4 regions of the Nonomuraea sp. NPDC047897 genome follow, and region 3 is predicted to be linked to each of the others. Evidence: riboswitches for the same ligand, from Rfam matches in the RefSeq annotation. Region 3 holds a riboswitch; each other region holds the start of a gene.
The links. Region 3 has a riboswitch for cyclic di-AMP ahead of ACGF0J_RS27390 (CHAP domain-containing protein). Riboswitches for the same ligand answer to the same signal wherever they lie in the genome.
Positions count from the first base shown of each region.

Region 1: it holds a riboswitch for cyclic di-AMP, as region 3 does, so the genes downstream of both, ACGF0J_RS29770 (NlpC/P60 family protein) here and ACGF0J_RS27390 (CHAP domain-containing protein) in region 3, are expected to answer to the same signal.
Region 2: it holds a riboswitch for cyclic di-AMP, as region 3 does, so the genes downstream of both, ACGF0J_RS37280 (hypothetical protein) here and ACGF0J_RS27390 (CHAP domain-containing protein) in region 3, are expected to answer to the same signal.
Region 4: it holds a riboswitch for cyclic di-AMP, as region 3 does, so the genes downstream of both, ACGF0J_RS23305 (C40 family peptidase) here and ACGF0J_RS27390 (CHAP domain-containing protein) in region 3, are expected to answer to the same signal.

Region 1 is NZ_JBIDCC010000014.1:252,090-255,480, forward strand. Features, by position in the region: gene ACGF0J_RS29765 (amino-acid N-acetyltransferase) at 82-651, opposite strand; cyclic di-AMP (ydaO/yuaA leader) riboswitch at 916-1,062, shown strand; gene ACGF0J_RS29770 (NlpC/P60 family protein) at 1,068-2,117, shown strand; gene lysX (bifunctional lysylphosphatidylglycerol synthetase/lysine--tRNA ligase LysX) at 2,167-3,391, opposite strand, start outside.
Region 2 is NZ_JBIDCC010000028.1:22,172-25,562, forward strand. Features, by position in the region: gene ACGF0J_RS37275 (hypothetical protein) at 1-181, shown strand, start outside; gene ACGF0J_RS37280 (hypothetical protein) at 240-1,196, opposite strand; cyclic di-AMP (ydaO/yuaA leader) riboswitch at 1,201-1,341, opposite strand; gene galT (galactose-1-phosphate uridylyltransferase) at 1,413-2,492, opposite strand; gene ACGF0J_RS37290 (DeoR/GlpR family DNA-binding transcription regulator) at 2,489-3,268, opposite strand.
Region 3 is NZ_JBIDCC010000013.1:48,890-52,280, forward strand. Features, by position in the region: gene ACGF0J_RS27380 (TrkH family potassium uptake protein) at 1-225, shown strand, start outside; gene ACGF0J_RS27385 (hypothetical protein) at 192-731, opposite strand; gene ACGF0J_RS27390 (CHAP domain-containing protein) at 910-1,602, opposite strand; cyclic di-AMP (ydaO/yuaA leader) riboswitch at 1,615-1,766, opposite strand; gene ACGF0J_RS27395 (VanW family protein) at 2,095-3,391, shown strand, end outside.
Region 4 is NZ_JBIDCC010000010.1:133,969-137,359, forward strand. Features, by position in the region: gene ACGF0J_RS23295 (branched-chain amino acid aminotransferase) at 1-318, opposite strand, end outside; gene ACGF0J_RS23300 (3-isopropylmalate dehydrogenase) at 506-1,552, opposite strand; cyclic di-AMP (ydaO/yuaA leader) riboswitch at 1,651-1,796, shown strand; gene ACGF0J_RS23305 (C40 family peptidase) at 1,800-2,450, shown strand; gene ACGF0J_RS23310 (class I SAM-dependent methyltransferase) at 2,490-3,311, shown strand; gene ACGF0J_RS23315 (hypothetical protein) at 3,308-3,391, opposite strand, start outside.

The DNA.
Region 1 (3,391 bases), on a different contig from region 3:
TCACCTCGCTTCGCGTGCGCGTGTGGCACGTGTCAGGACACATGCCTGTGCTGCCCAACGTATCGACATAGGTATCAACAATCACCTTTCCTGTTGGTCAAGGCCCGTGTCACCCGATGTCAGGTGGAGCAGCATGCGGGTGTTGCCCAGGGTGTTCGGCTTGACGTGTTCGAGATCGAGAAACTCGGCCACACCCTCGTCGTACGAGGCCAGGAGTTCGGCATAGACCTCGGGTGAGACGGGGGTGCCCTGAATCGGACGGAACCCGTGCCTGGCGAAGAAGTCGACCTCGAAAGTCAGGCAGAAAACCCGCCTGAGCCCCAGATCCCTCGCCGTGCGGATCAACGCGGAGACGATCCGGTGGCCGATCCCCAGGCCCCGGGACGCGGGGTCCACGGCGACCGTGCGGATCTCGGCCAGATCCTCCCAGAGAACGTGCAGCGCGCCACACCCGACGACCTGCCCGCTCCGCTCGGCCACCCAGAACTCCTGGACGTCCTCGTACAGCGTGACAGTGGCCTTCTCCAGAAGGCGTGGACCCGCACCGGCGTAGGTGTCGACCAGGCGCCTGATGGTCCTGACGTCGGACGTGCGGGCGCGCCGCACCACGACTTCGGTGTCAGGGACTGTCACTTCGGCGACCTGCTCCATGGGTTACCAGCGTACAGATCCCATTACGGCTCCTACCAAAATCCCACCTGTCCGCTCCATCCGGCATATCGCTCTGGCCTACACGAGTCACCCCACCTGCGACCCAACCACGGGCAAACAGGGCGTAAAGTCGCCCATGGGTGAAGGGACAGGACACCACCTTGTGACTCTTCGGTGGCTGAACCTCTACAGACTTGGCAGTTCTGGTTGAGCACCAACCCAACGTGCACTAGTGTCCAGCGACGATGTCACCCGCGCGTCCCGCGTGGAGACGCGCCCAATCCCCGTGCGGGGAACCGGGGACCCGCCGGTGGCCGGTGCGCCATCTGGGGTGAGTCCGAGCTCCGGCTCGGTAGGGCTGCTCCGGCCCGAACCCGTCAGCTAACCCGGTAGGCGTCGATGAGAGGAGCCGATTGGTGAAGCGTACGCGCGGTCGCGAGAGGACCTCAGCGGGCACCCACGCCCGCCCTCCGCATCAGACCGGCCCGCGCCGTCTCGCCCTACTCGGCACCGCCCTCGTCGCCGCCACGGCCCTGTTCGCCGGCGCCGGGGCGGCCCCGGCCGCCGCCGATCCCGAGCCGTCCCTCAACTCGCTCGCCAAGCAGGTCGAGCAGATGCACGTGGACATCGAGAAGCTGGCCGAGCAGTACAACGCCCAGCGGGAGAAACTCAAGACCGCCCAGAAGACCGCCGAGGCCGCCAAGAAGACGCTGGCGACCAGCGAGGCCGACCTGGCGGCCAAGCGGACCAAGGCCGCCCAGATGGTCGAGAGCCAGTACATCTCCGGCGTCATGGGGCGGGCCCTGCCCTTCCTGAGCGCCGGCGACCCCGAGCGGTTCCTCGACCACGCCGCCACCTCCTACGCGCTGGCCCAGCAGCAGACCGAGCAGCTCAAACAGGTCCTCGACGCCATGGAGTCGGCCAGGCGGGCCAGAGACGAGGCCAAGACCCACATGGAGGAGGTCGGCGAGCTCGTCAGCGACCTCAGCGCCAAGCGTGCCAAGATCGTGAAGATGGTCGCCAAGGTCGAGAGCAACCTCTACCGGCGGGCGGTCGGCGAAGCCGGCCGGCCGGGCACCAGGGCCACGCGCGTCAGCCTGCCCGTGGTCGGCTCGGGCAAGGCCGCCGAGGCCGCCCGCTGGGCGCTCACGCAGCAGCTCAAGCCGTACGTCTGGGGCGCCGAGGGGCCCAGCTCCTACGACTGCTCCGGCCTGGTCATGGCGGCCTACCAGCGGGTCGGCATCTCGCTGCCGCACTACACCGGCAGCCAGTGGACCGCCGGCCGGCACATCTCCAAGGACGAGCTGCGCGCCGGCGACCTGGTCTTCTTCTACAACGACCTGCACCACGTCGGCATCTACATCGGCGGCGGGCTGATGGTCCACGCGCCGCGCACGGGTGACGTGGTGCGCGTGGCCTCGATCGCCCGGCGTCCGTACGCGGGAGCCGTCCGCGTCGCCGACTGAGGCGCCATCCGGGCGGCGGCGGGACACCGGAGTGCCCCGCCGCCCGCGCTCAGTGGGCCGGCTTGACCAGCGGGAAGAGGATCGTCTCGCGGATGTTCCGGCCGGTGAACGCCATGATCATCCGGTCGATGCCGGCGCCCATGCCGCCCGTCGGCGGCATGGCGTACTCCAGGGCCTGCAGGAAGTCCTCGTCGAGCTGCATGGCCTCGACGTCGCCGCCGGCGGCCAGCAGCGACTGCTCGACCAGGCGGCGGCGCTGCTCGATCGGGTCGTTGAGCTCGGAGTAGGCGGTGCCCAGCTCGGTGCCGAACCCGATCAGGTCCCACTTCTCGGTGAGCAGCGGGTCGTCGCGGTGGGTGCGGGCGAGCGGCGAGGTCTCAAGCGGGTAGTCCATGACGAACGTGGGCTGCACGAGCTTGTGCTCGACCAGCTCCTCGAACAGCTCCTGCACGACCTTGCCCTGCCCCCACTTGGGGTCCCAGTGGACGTCGTGCTTGTCGGCGAGCACGCGCACCCGCTCCAGCGGGGTGCCGGTGGTGACCTCCTCGCCGACCGCGTCGGAGACCAGGGTGTAGAGGGGGACGCGCGGCCACCGCTCCAGGCCGAGATCGATCTCGGTGTCGCCGTGCCTGACCACCGTGGTGTCGAGCGCGGCGACGACGGCCTTCTGGTACATCCGCTGCGTCAGGTCGGCCATGTCGTGGTAGTCGAGGTAGGTGCCGTAGGCCTCGAGCATGGTGAACTCGGGGTTGTGCGTGGAGTCGGCGCCCTCGTTGCGGAAGTTGCGGTTGACCTCGAAGACCTTCTCGATGCCGCCGACGACCAGCCGCTTGAGGTAGAGCTCGATCGCGATGCGAAGGTAGAGCTCCATGTCGTAGGCGTTGATGTGGGTCCTGAACGGCCGGGCCGCCGCGCCGCCGTGGATCGGCTGGAGCATCGGCGTCTCGACCTCCAGGTAGCCCTCCTCGTGCCAGAAGTCACGTACGGCGCGCACGGTGGCGCTGCGCAGGCGGGCCATCTGCCGGGCCTCGTCGTTGACGATGAGGTCGACGTAGCGCTGCCGGACGCGGGCCTCGGGGTCGGTGAGGCCGATGTGCTTCTCCGGCAGGGGGCGCAGGCACTTGGCGGTGAGCTCCCAGCGCTCGGCGAGGACGGACAGCTCCCCGCGGCGAGAAGTGATCACCTCGCCCACCACGCCCACGTGGTCGCCCAGGTCGACGTCGCGCTTCCAGGCGGCGAGAGACTCCTCGCCCACCTTGTCGAGCGAGATCATG
Region 2 (3,391 bases), on a different contig from region 3:
GGTCGCGGTCTCCTCGGACGGGCTGGTCAACTTCGACATCAAGGGTGAGCGGGTCGACGTCCTGTCCCAGAGGTACGGGGCGGCGGTCAAGGCGTGTGAATCGCTGTTGCCCGCCGGTACCCGGCTGCCGGGCGCGCCGGCCGCGCCGGCCGCACCGTCCGCCCCACCGTCCCCCTCCTGACAGGCGCAGGCCGCCGACCGCCGGCCACGGCACAGACTCGCTCGCGGGATGCTTCGGGTCAGTACATCGAGATGTGGACGTGGTCGAAGTGGTTCTCGGTGATGCTGCCCCGGTTCCCCATGGGGCTCCAGCCAGAGCCGTGGTTGATGCGCTGCTTCCAGATCACGTACTTGACCCCGAGCTTCGCCTTGTTCGCCACGGCCCACGCGGCGACGCGGTCGCCCAGCACCTGGTTGGCGGTCGACGGCATGCTGCCGCCCGAGCTCATCATGAAGTCGCAGGCCCGGCCCAGCGGGTGCTCACCGCTCGAACCCGAGCGGTAGCACCCGACCGTGAACGGCAGCGCGAAGTTCCGCTTGATCAGCTCGCGCATCGCGCGCGTGCGGGGAGTGATGTTGTCCGCTCCGGAGGGCAGCTGCGGCGCCCAGGTGCCGTCCGGGCGGCGGCCGGTGCTGACGGGGACGAGGTCCTCGAGCTTGTCCTCGATGTCGCCGATGACGTCCTCGGCCTCTTCGCGCTGCCCGGCCACGGTCACCTGATCGGCACGGATCTTGGCGGCGAGGGCGCCGGCCTCGTCGGCGGCCTTCTTCTTCTCGTCCCGGACGGCGGCGAACCCGTCGACCACCGCCTGCTGCTCGGCCAGGAGCTGCTCCAGCACCGCGGCGCCCGCCCCGTTGATCGGCAGCATGAACGTCGGCAGCGACTGGGGGCCGCTCTGGTAGCGCAGCTGTGCGATCTCGGTGACCTTCTTCTCGGCCTCGGCCAGGGCCTTCTCGGCGGCGGCGAGCCGCTTCCCGGCAGTCTTGGCGGCCTGCTGGGCCTTGGCCAGCTCGACCCGCTTGAGGTTGTACGTCTCGATGAGTCCGTCGACCTTGGTGTTGAGTTGCTTCAGCTCCGAGCGGAGCTTGGTCTCATCGGGCTTGGGCTTGGCCAGCGCGGGCGCCGCCGGGCTGGTGGCCACGACGGCGGCGACGGTGAGACCGATGGCAAGACGCGCGGGGGACGCAGCCGCCACGTAGGAATCCTCTCCCTCTTGCCGACCGGGTTAGCTGACGGGTTCGGGAGGGAGTAGCGTTCCCCTACCACAGGCGTGGATTCACCCCAGGTGCTTGGGTCCCCGGCTCACGGGCGACGCGCCCGAGATTAGGCTTTGGCGCACCGGCCGTTACGGCCGGTGCGAAAGGGACATTAACAGTAAATCCAAGGTCATGCGAGCCTAAGAAGAAACCTGTTAGTGATCTACCTGTGATCGAATCATGCGTGCCGCCTCTTCCGGCAGCACGTCGTTGACGAAGGCGCCCATCGCCGACTCCGAACCGGCCAGATACTTCAGCTTGCCGGGCGCACGCCTGATGCTGAACAGCTCCAGGTGGAGATAGCCCAGGTCACGCCCCTCACGCACCGGCGCCTGGTGCCAGGCCGCGATGTACGGCATGACGACGCCGAACAGGCCGTCGAACGCCCGCAGCACCGAGGTGTAGAGCGGGGCGAACGCGGCCCGCTCAGCCCCGGTCAGCGCGGCCAGGTCGGGCACCTGCCGGTGCGGGTAGAGATGCACCTCGAACGGCCAGCGCGCCGCGGCGGGCACGAAGGCCGTCCACAGTTCGTTGGCGGCCACCACCCGCGGTCCCCCGCGCTCGGCCGCCAGCACGTCGGCGAACAGGCTCCGGCCCTCGTGCGCGGCGGCGTAGCGGGCGGCCGCGCCGAGATGGAGCCTGGTCCGCGGCGTCACATAGGGATAGGCGTAGATCTGCCCGTGCGGGTGGGTCAGCGTGATGCCGATCTCCTCACCGCGGTTCTCGAAGCAGAAGACCTGCTCCACGCCGTCGATCGCGGACAGCTCCGCCGTACGGTCGGCCCAGGCCTCCATCACCAGCTCGACCTGGTCGTCGGTCAGGTGCGAGAACGACGAGGAGTGGTCGGAGGTGAAGCACATCACCTCGCACCGACCCACGCCCGGACGCACGTCACTCAGCCCTCCGGCGGCGCCGTAGGCGCCGAGGTCGCCGGAGAAGGAGGGGAAGCGGTTCTCGAACACCACCACGTCGTAGTCGTGCGCCGGAATCTCGGACTGGCGCGTGTCGGTGGACGGGCACAGCGGGCACTCGTCGGCCGGCGGCATGAACGTCCGGGTCTGCCGGTGCCCCGCGATCGCGATCCACTCCTCGGTCAGCGGGTCGTGGCGCAGCTCCGAGGCGACCGGCCGGGGATCGAGCGGCCGGCGGTCGATCGCGCCGCGGTCGGCGTCGTCGCGGCGGTCGAAGTAGATGAGCTCACGGCCGTCGGCCAGGTGGGTGATGGTGCGCTTCACGGCGACCCCTCTGCGATGATCAGTTCGCCGGCTCGCTCGGCCAGCTCCATGCGTGCGTCCTCGGGCAGCCCCGCGTCGCTGACGACCACGTCCGCCTCGGTGAGTTCGGCGATCGTGCTGATGCCGACGGTGTTCCATTTCGTGTGGTCGGCCGGGACCACCAGCCGCCGCGCCGCGGCCACCAGTTCCCTGTCGGTCTCCGACTCCAGCAGGTTGGGCGTGGTGAACCCGGCCCGCACGCTCATCCCGTGCACGCCGAGGAACAGGGTGTCCACGTGCAGCCGCCGGATCGCGGCGACCGCGACGGGGCCCACCAGCGCGTCGGACGGGGTGCGCACGCCGCCGGTGAGCACCACCGTGCGATCGGCGCGCGGGTTGCGGTGGAAGACGTCGGCCACGGGCACGGAGTTGGTGATCACCGTCAGCTCGGGCACACCCACCAGGTGCTGGGCGAGCGCCCACGTGGTGGTGCCCGCCGAGAGCGCCACTGCGGTGCCCGGCTCGACGAGCCGGGCGGCGCGCCGCGCGATCGCCTCCTTCTCGGGCTGCTGCCGGGCGGACTTGGCGGTGAAGCCGGGCTCCTCCGTGGACCCGGGGCCGAGGGCCGTGGCTCCGCCGTGCACCTTGGCGAGCAGACCTCGCTCGGCCAGGACTTCGAGATCGCGGCGGATGGTCATGTCGGAGACCCCGAGCTCCCGCACGAGGTCGGCCACGCGAACGCCGCCGTTGCTGCGGACGCGCTCGAGGATCGTCTGCTGCCGCTGCTGTGCCAGCACGCCCTCGCTCCTCCCAACAGATTCCACCAAATTATGACATGAAGATGTTGGGGAATGTTAGATATGGGGTGTCGCTTGTGTCACGGCCGGAGACGAGAGACGTTGGAAAGACGCACCCGACCG
Region 3 (3,391 bases):
ACGCCGCACGGGCTGGACCAGGTGCTGTTCGAGGTGGTGTCGGCGTTCGGCACGGTGGGACTGTCGACCGGCATCACCGCCAGTGTGGGGCCGGCCGGTCACGTGCTGCTCGTGGTGCTCATGTTCATCGGCAGGACCGGCCCGCTGACGTTGGGGTCGGCGCTGGCGTTGAAGGACCGGACGCGCCGCTATCAGCTTCCCGAGGAGCGGATCATCGTCGGCTGACGGGCGGGCCCCGCGGCGTCACGGGCGGGCCGCCCCTTGGCGGCGGCGCGGGTGGCGCTCCAGAGGGCGAAGGCGATGTAGAGGATCTGCTCGGGGACGCGCAGCCACAGCGGGGTCACCTCGCCGCCGGCGAACGGCACGTCGGCGAGGGCCGCGTAGACGTTGGCGGGGAGCAGCATGACGAACAGCGCCACCAGGGCCAACGCGGCGAGGCGGCGGGTGCCCGCGACGACCAGTCCGACGGCGCCGAGCAGTTCGAACACTCCGGTCAGGTAGACCATGACGCCGGGGAAGGGCACGAACGGCGGCACCATCCGGACGAGGTCGGCGTGGTTGGGCATGACCGTGACGCTCTCGGGGACGAAGTGCGCGGACGCGGTCATGAGGAGCATGACGGCGAGCGCGTGGGCGGCGCTGGCCGGCCACGAGGCGAACCTTGTGACGCCGAGCGCCCCGAGGCCGCGGAAGGTGAGCAGGGCGACCAGGAGGACGAGGGGGAACTGCATGACGCTCCTTAATGGATAGTTGAGCTATCTAGTTACTAGATAGTGCAGCTATCTGAAGGAGATGTCAACCATGGCCTTACGCGCGGGCCGGACGCGCGGGCCGGACGCGCCGGCCCGTCCACGTCTCTGCTCGGCCCGGGGGCCTCGTCCGTGAGGGGTGGGGGGTGGGAGGGGGCTGTCAGCCCTGCAGGACGGGGTAGCCGTACCCGGCCACCTGCGAGGTGGGCCGCACCCGGCGCTCGACCTTGCCGTTGCCGGTGTTGCCCTCGATGGTGCTGATCGTGCCGTCGCCGTTGTCCTTCTTGACCAGGCCGACGTGGTCGATCGCGGTGATGCTCCTGCTGCCGTCCCAGTCGAAGAAGACGACCGCGCCCGGCTTGGGCGTGGAGCCCCAGCGGTTGTTGGCCTTGAACCACTTGGCGTAGGTCACCGTGTAGGCGTCCCAGCCGACCGAGGGGCGGGCGCCGGCCTTCTCGCCGACCCACGAGACGAACATCGCGCACCACGGCGCGTTGGCGTAGGCGCCGATGTTGCCACCGTCACGGGCGACGGTCTCGGCGGCCCGCGGCGAGGACATGTACCAGCTGTGGAAGGGGGTGCCACCGCCGGCGGCGTTCTCCGTGACACCGACCTGCGACTCCGCCACCTTCAGCAGGGCATCGGCGGTCAGCGGCCGGTGGTAGGCCGCGGCGACCGTCTTCGGCTGCTCCTGCGCCTGCGGGGCGGCCGGCTGGCCCGACTCCGCGACGGCCGGCTGGCCGGCCATGGCCGGGACGGCGCCGAACACGGCACCGGCCGCGATCGTGAGGCCGACGGCCAGCCGCGGGAGGTCCGTGGGCACGATGGCACGGGAGAGGTCACGCATGGTCATACTGGGGTTTACTCCTTGCTTCCATGCCGCCTACCGGGTTAGCTGACGGATTCGGGCCTGGAAGTGCCCTACGGCACGCCGCTCGTGGCGGGCGTGCCGATTCACCCCATGAGAGATTGGGTCCCCGGTTCCGCGATCTGTCGCGGATTCGGCGGCCGCGCCGCCCCCTGCGGATCTGTCATGCAGGCGGTGCGTACGCGGTCTCGGCGTTTGAACGAGGCATCACCCGGCGGAGGTACTGACGTGCCGGACGTGTGCCTCGGTGTCCCCAAACGTAAGCGAAGCGTATAGAGCGGTGCAAGCGAAGTCCGGGTGCACACCTCGGAACCCCCCGCTCCACCTGCGGTTCAGCGCGGAAGTTTTTACCTACTTCCCCTGGCGAAAGTGGTTTGAAGGTGCAGTTCCCCCCGTTGGGTAAAGACGCCCGGGAGCCGATCGGCACCGTGGCACACTGGCCGGACGTCCGACTCCCCGAACGAGGTCGCCCCCACGATGAAGCGCATCCTCAGCACCAACCGAGGCCGCGTCGCCGCGGCGGCCGCCGCGATCCTCGCCGTCCTCCTGCTGGCGTACGGCATGCCCACGCTGGCCCTGGCCGGCGAGGTGCCGCCCGGCACCGACGCGGGCGGCGTCGACATCAGCGGGCTCTCCCCCGAGGCCGCCCGCGCCAGGCTGGAGGAGGAGTTCGGCCGGCCGGGGCCGCTGAAGGTCGAGGCCGCCGGCCGCACCGTCACCATGAAGCCCAAGGACCTCGGCATGACCCTCGACGCGGGCGCGACGGTGGCCCGGGCCATGGACGGCCACACCACCCCGGCCGGGATCGCCCGCTCGCTGTTCGGTACCCGCACGGTCCCGCCCGCGGTCGAGGTGGACGGCGACCTGCTGGGCAGGCGGATCGCCGCCCTCGCCAAGAAGATCGACCGCGAGCCGAGAGAGGGCGCCATCGCCTACCGCGGGCTGGAGCCGCAGGTGACGCTGCCGAGGGCCGGCCGCGCCCTCGACCGGGCGGCGGCCGCGCAGGCGATCCGCGAGGCGTTCCTCGCCCGCCGCGACAAGGTCACGCTGCCGGTCCGCACGACGCCGCCGTCGGTGCCCGCCGCGAAGGTGCGCGAGATCGCCGCTGCCACCGCACGGACCGCGGTGGCCGCGCCGCTGACGCTGACGGCCGGCGACGAGCGGGCCAGCCTGTCACGCACCCAGCTCGCGTCCCGCCTGCGGTTCGTCCCCGACGGGCGGGGCGGGATGCGGCCCGCGTTCGACGCCTCCACGCTGGCGGACGACCTGCGCGATGACCTCGTCGCCGAGGAGCAGCGCCCCAGGAACGCCGCGTTCCGGATCGCCCAGGGCAAGCCGCAGGTGGTGCCGAGCCGCGCCGGCCGCGACATCGACCCCGACGGGCTGGCCAAGGCCGTCGCCACCGCCCTCGGGAGCGGCGAGCGCGCGGTGACGGTGCCGGTCGTCCAGGCCCAGCCCGACCTCACCACCGCCAAGGCCAAGCGGCTCGGCGTGCGGCAGAAGGTCGGCTCCTACACCACCCACCACCCGTGCTGCGCGCCGCGCGTCACCAACATCCACCGGATCGCCGACATCGTGGACGGCCACCTGGTCATGCCGGGCGAGACCTTCTCCCTGAACGGGCTGGTCGGCCGGCGCGACCGGGCGCGCGGCTTCGTCGAAGCACCGATGATCATGAACGGCCGGTTCGTCAACGACGTCGGCGGCGGCGTGTCGCAGTTCGCCACCACGATGTTCAACGCGGTGTTCTTCGGCGGGTTCGAGGACGTGCAGC
Region 4 (3,391 bases), on a different contig from region 3:
CGAGCGGTTGAGACGGGCGGCGTTGGCGTACGGGCGGAAGGCCACGATGGAGCCGTTGACCTGCCGGTAGGCCTTGAGCCCCTCGAACAGCTCCTGCGCGTAGTGCAGGACCGACGTCGCCGGGTCGAGGCTGAGCGGCCCGTACGGCACGAGCCGGGCGTCGTGCCAGCCGCGGCCGTCGGTGTAGTCGATGACGACCATGTGGTCGGTGAAGGTCTGCCCGAAGCCGGGGTTCGTCAGTACCTGCTCCCGCTCGGCCGCGGTGCGAGCGTGGTCGGATAGCTGCACGTCGAAGCTGAGCTTCTGAGCGATGGTCATGACGGACGTCCTTCTCTCTGCTGTGGCGCGATGCCGGCCTGGACTGCTCGGCAGCGGTCAGTACTTCCTATTGTCTCGCCATTTGGGATGGCAAGGGGTGACGGGGCTGTTTTGCGCCCTTGGCATGCGAAAAGCGCCTGGCGGGTCCGGTGCGGACCGCCAGGCGCTTGGTCGAGCTGAGGCGGCCCTAGCTCGATACTCGCGCGGTGATGTCGTCGCCGATCTCATGGGTGGTGCGGCTCGCCCGTCCCGCCGACCGCGCGTCGATGTCGTCGGCGACGGCCTGCTCGACGCGGGCGGCCTCGGCCCGCAGGCCGAGGTGGTCGAGGAGCATGGCGGCCGACAGGATCGTGGCGGTCGGGTCGGCCTTGCCCTGCCCGGCGATGTCGGGGGCGCTGCCGTGCACCGGCTCGAACATGCTGGGCGCGGCACCCTCGGGGTTGATGTTGCCGCTGGCCGCCAGGCCGATGCCGCCGGCGATGGCGGCGCCGAGGTCGGTGATGATGTCGCCGAAGAGGTTGTCGGTGACGACCACGTCGAAACGCTCGGGCTGGGTGACGAAGTACATCGAGGCCGCGTCGATGTGGCAGTAGTCGGTGGCCACCTCGGGGAACTCCTCGGCGACCCGGTCGACCGTGCGCTGCCAGAGGTCGCCGGCGAAGGTGAGCACGTTGGTCTTGTGGACCAGCGTCAGCTTCTTGCGCGGCCGCGAGCGGGCCTTCTCGAACGCGTAGCGGACCACGCGCTCGACGCCGTGGGCGGTGTTGAGCGACTCCTGGGTGGCGATCTCGTGCGGCGTGCCGCGCCGCATCGTGCCGCCGGTGCCCGCGTAGAGGCCCTCGGTGCCCTCACGCACCACGATCATGTCGATGTCCTCGGGCGAGGTGTCGGCCAGCGGGGTCCGCACGCCAGGGAACAGCTTGACCGGGCGCAGGTTCACGTAGTGGTCGAAGGCGAAGCGCAGGCGGAGCAGGAGGTCGCGCTCCAGGATGCCCGGCGGCACGCTGGGGTCGCCGACGGCGCCGAGCAGGATCGCGTCGTAGCCGCGCAGCTCCTCAAGGACGGCGTCGGGCAGCGTCTCGCCGGTGCGGTGGTAGCGGGCGGCGCCGAGGTCGTAGTGGGTGGCCTCGAACTTGACGCCCACGGCCTCCAGCACCTTGAGCCCTTCGGCCACGACCTCGGTGCCGATGCCGTCTCCGGGGATCACTGCCAGGCGTGTGTTGCGCGACTCCATGGCCGGTACCTTACCGGGTCGTCTCGGCTGACGAACACCCGATCTCAACGCTCGGACATCCGTTTTACCCGTATTGCGGTGCTTTGACCGTTTCGTTAGAGTCCCTCAAGCCTAATCCGCGCAGCCGTTGCGCGGAGCCGGGGACCCACTCCCCCTTCGGGGCGAATCGGCACGTCCGCGTGCCGTAGGGCCACTTCCAGGCCCGAGCCCGTCAGCTAACCCGGCCGGCCGTGTGGAAGGACTCCTCGTGCCGCGCATCGCCATGCTCACGCCCGCCCTCGCCCTCGCCACGACCGCCGCCGGACTGGCGGTCGCCTCCCCCGCCGCCGCGGCGGCACCCACCCCCGTGACCGCCTCCCCCGTGACCGCCTCCCCCGTGGCCGCGGCGACACCGGACCCCGGTGGCGTCACCCTCACCGGAGCCGACATCAAGCGCGCCAGGACCCGCGACATCCAGCTCCCCGCCTGGAAGCTCGCCGTCAGGTACGCCCTGGACAAGCAGGGCACCCCCTACGTCTGGGGCGGGGCGAGCCGGAGCGGCTACGACTGCTCCGGCCTCATGCTCCGGGCCTACCAGTCCGCGGGCATCGAACTCCCCCGCGTCGCCGCCTCCCAGTACGGCGCCTACTCCAGGAAGATCGCCTGGAAGGACCTCAAGCCCGGAGACCTCGTCTTCTTCAACGGCCTCGGCCACGTGGGCATGATCTCCCGCCCCGGTCACATGGTCCACGCGCCACGCACCGGCGACGTGGTCAAGGAGGAACGCCTGGACGCCGGACGCCGCGCCTCCTTCGTGGGCGCCGTCCGGCCCGACCCGAAGGGGGTCAAGCGCTGGGCGCACATCCGTGAGCTGCGCCAGGCCCCGCCACCGGCCATGCCGGTCGCCACTGCCCTGTGAGGACGGGACGGGTGCGGTCGCGCGTACTACCGTGATGACGTGACAACCGAGAAGGTGCGGCTGACCGCCGAGAAGGCCACGCTCCTCGCCACGCTCCACGGCAGGGCGCTCGACGCCCGCGCGCCGTACCCGATCCTCGCCGACGCCCTCTCCCTGCAGATCGCCCGGCGGATCGACCACGACTTCCGCCGCACCGGGATGACGCGGGGCACCGCCGCCGCCGTGGCGCTGCGGGCCCGGCACCTCGACGGCTGGGCCCGGCAGTTCCTGGCCGGGCACCCGGAGGCGAGCGTGCTCCACCTGGGCTGCGGCCTCGACACGCGCGCCCACCGGCTCGATCCGCCGCCGGGCGTCGACTGGTACGACGTCGACTACCCCGACGTCATCGAGCTGCGCCGGCGGCTGTTCCCCGAGCGCCCCCGGTACACGATGATCGGCGCGTCGGTCACCGACGCCGGCTGGCTCGACCGCGTCCCCCGGGACAAGCCGGTGCTGGTCGTCGCCGAGGGCCTGCTCTACTACCTCGACCGGGACGGCGGCCGGGCGCTGCTGCGGCGGATCGCCGAGGGGTTCGCGAGCGGCCGGCTCATCTTCGACGCGCTCGCCCCCCGCGGCCTGCGGCTGCAGTGGCTTAACCCGCCGGTCCGCAAGGCTGGCGCCACGATGCGCTGGGGCATCGACGGGCCGGCCGACCTGCTGTCGATCAGCCCGAGGCTGCGCTGCGTGGACGCGCTGAGCGTCTTCGACCTCGACGGCTACGACCGGCTGCCGGGGCCGTACCGGATCCTGGTGCGGATGGCGGGAACGGTGCCGGCCGTGCGGCGGCTGGCCGCCTTCTACCGGCTGGAGTTCGGGGCCTAACGACCCAGGCTTTCGGGCGCTCCGCCGTTGTCACGGCGGTCCAGTGCGGTCTGCAGGGCCTCGGCGGCCTCGTCGTCGCG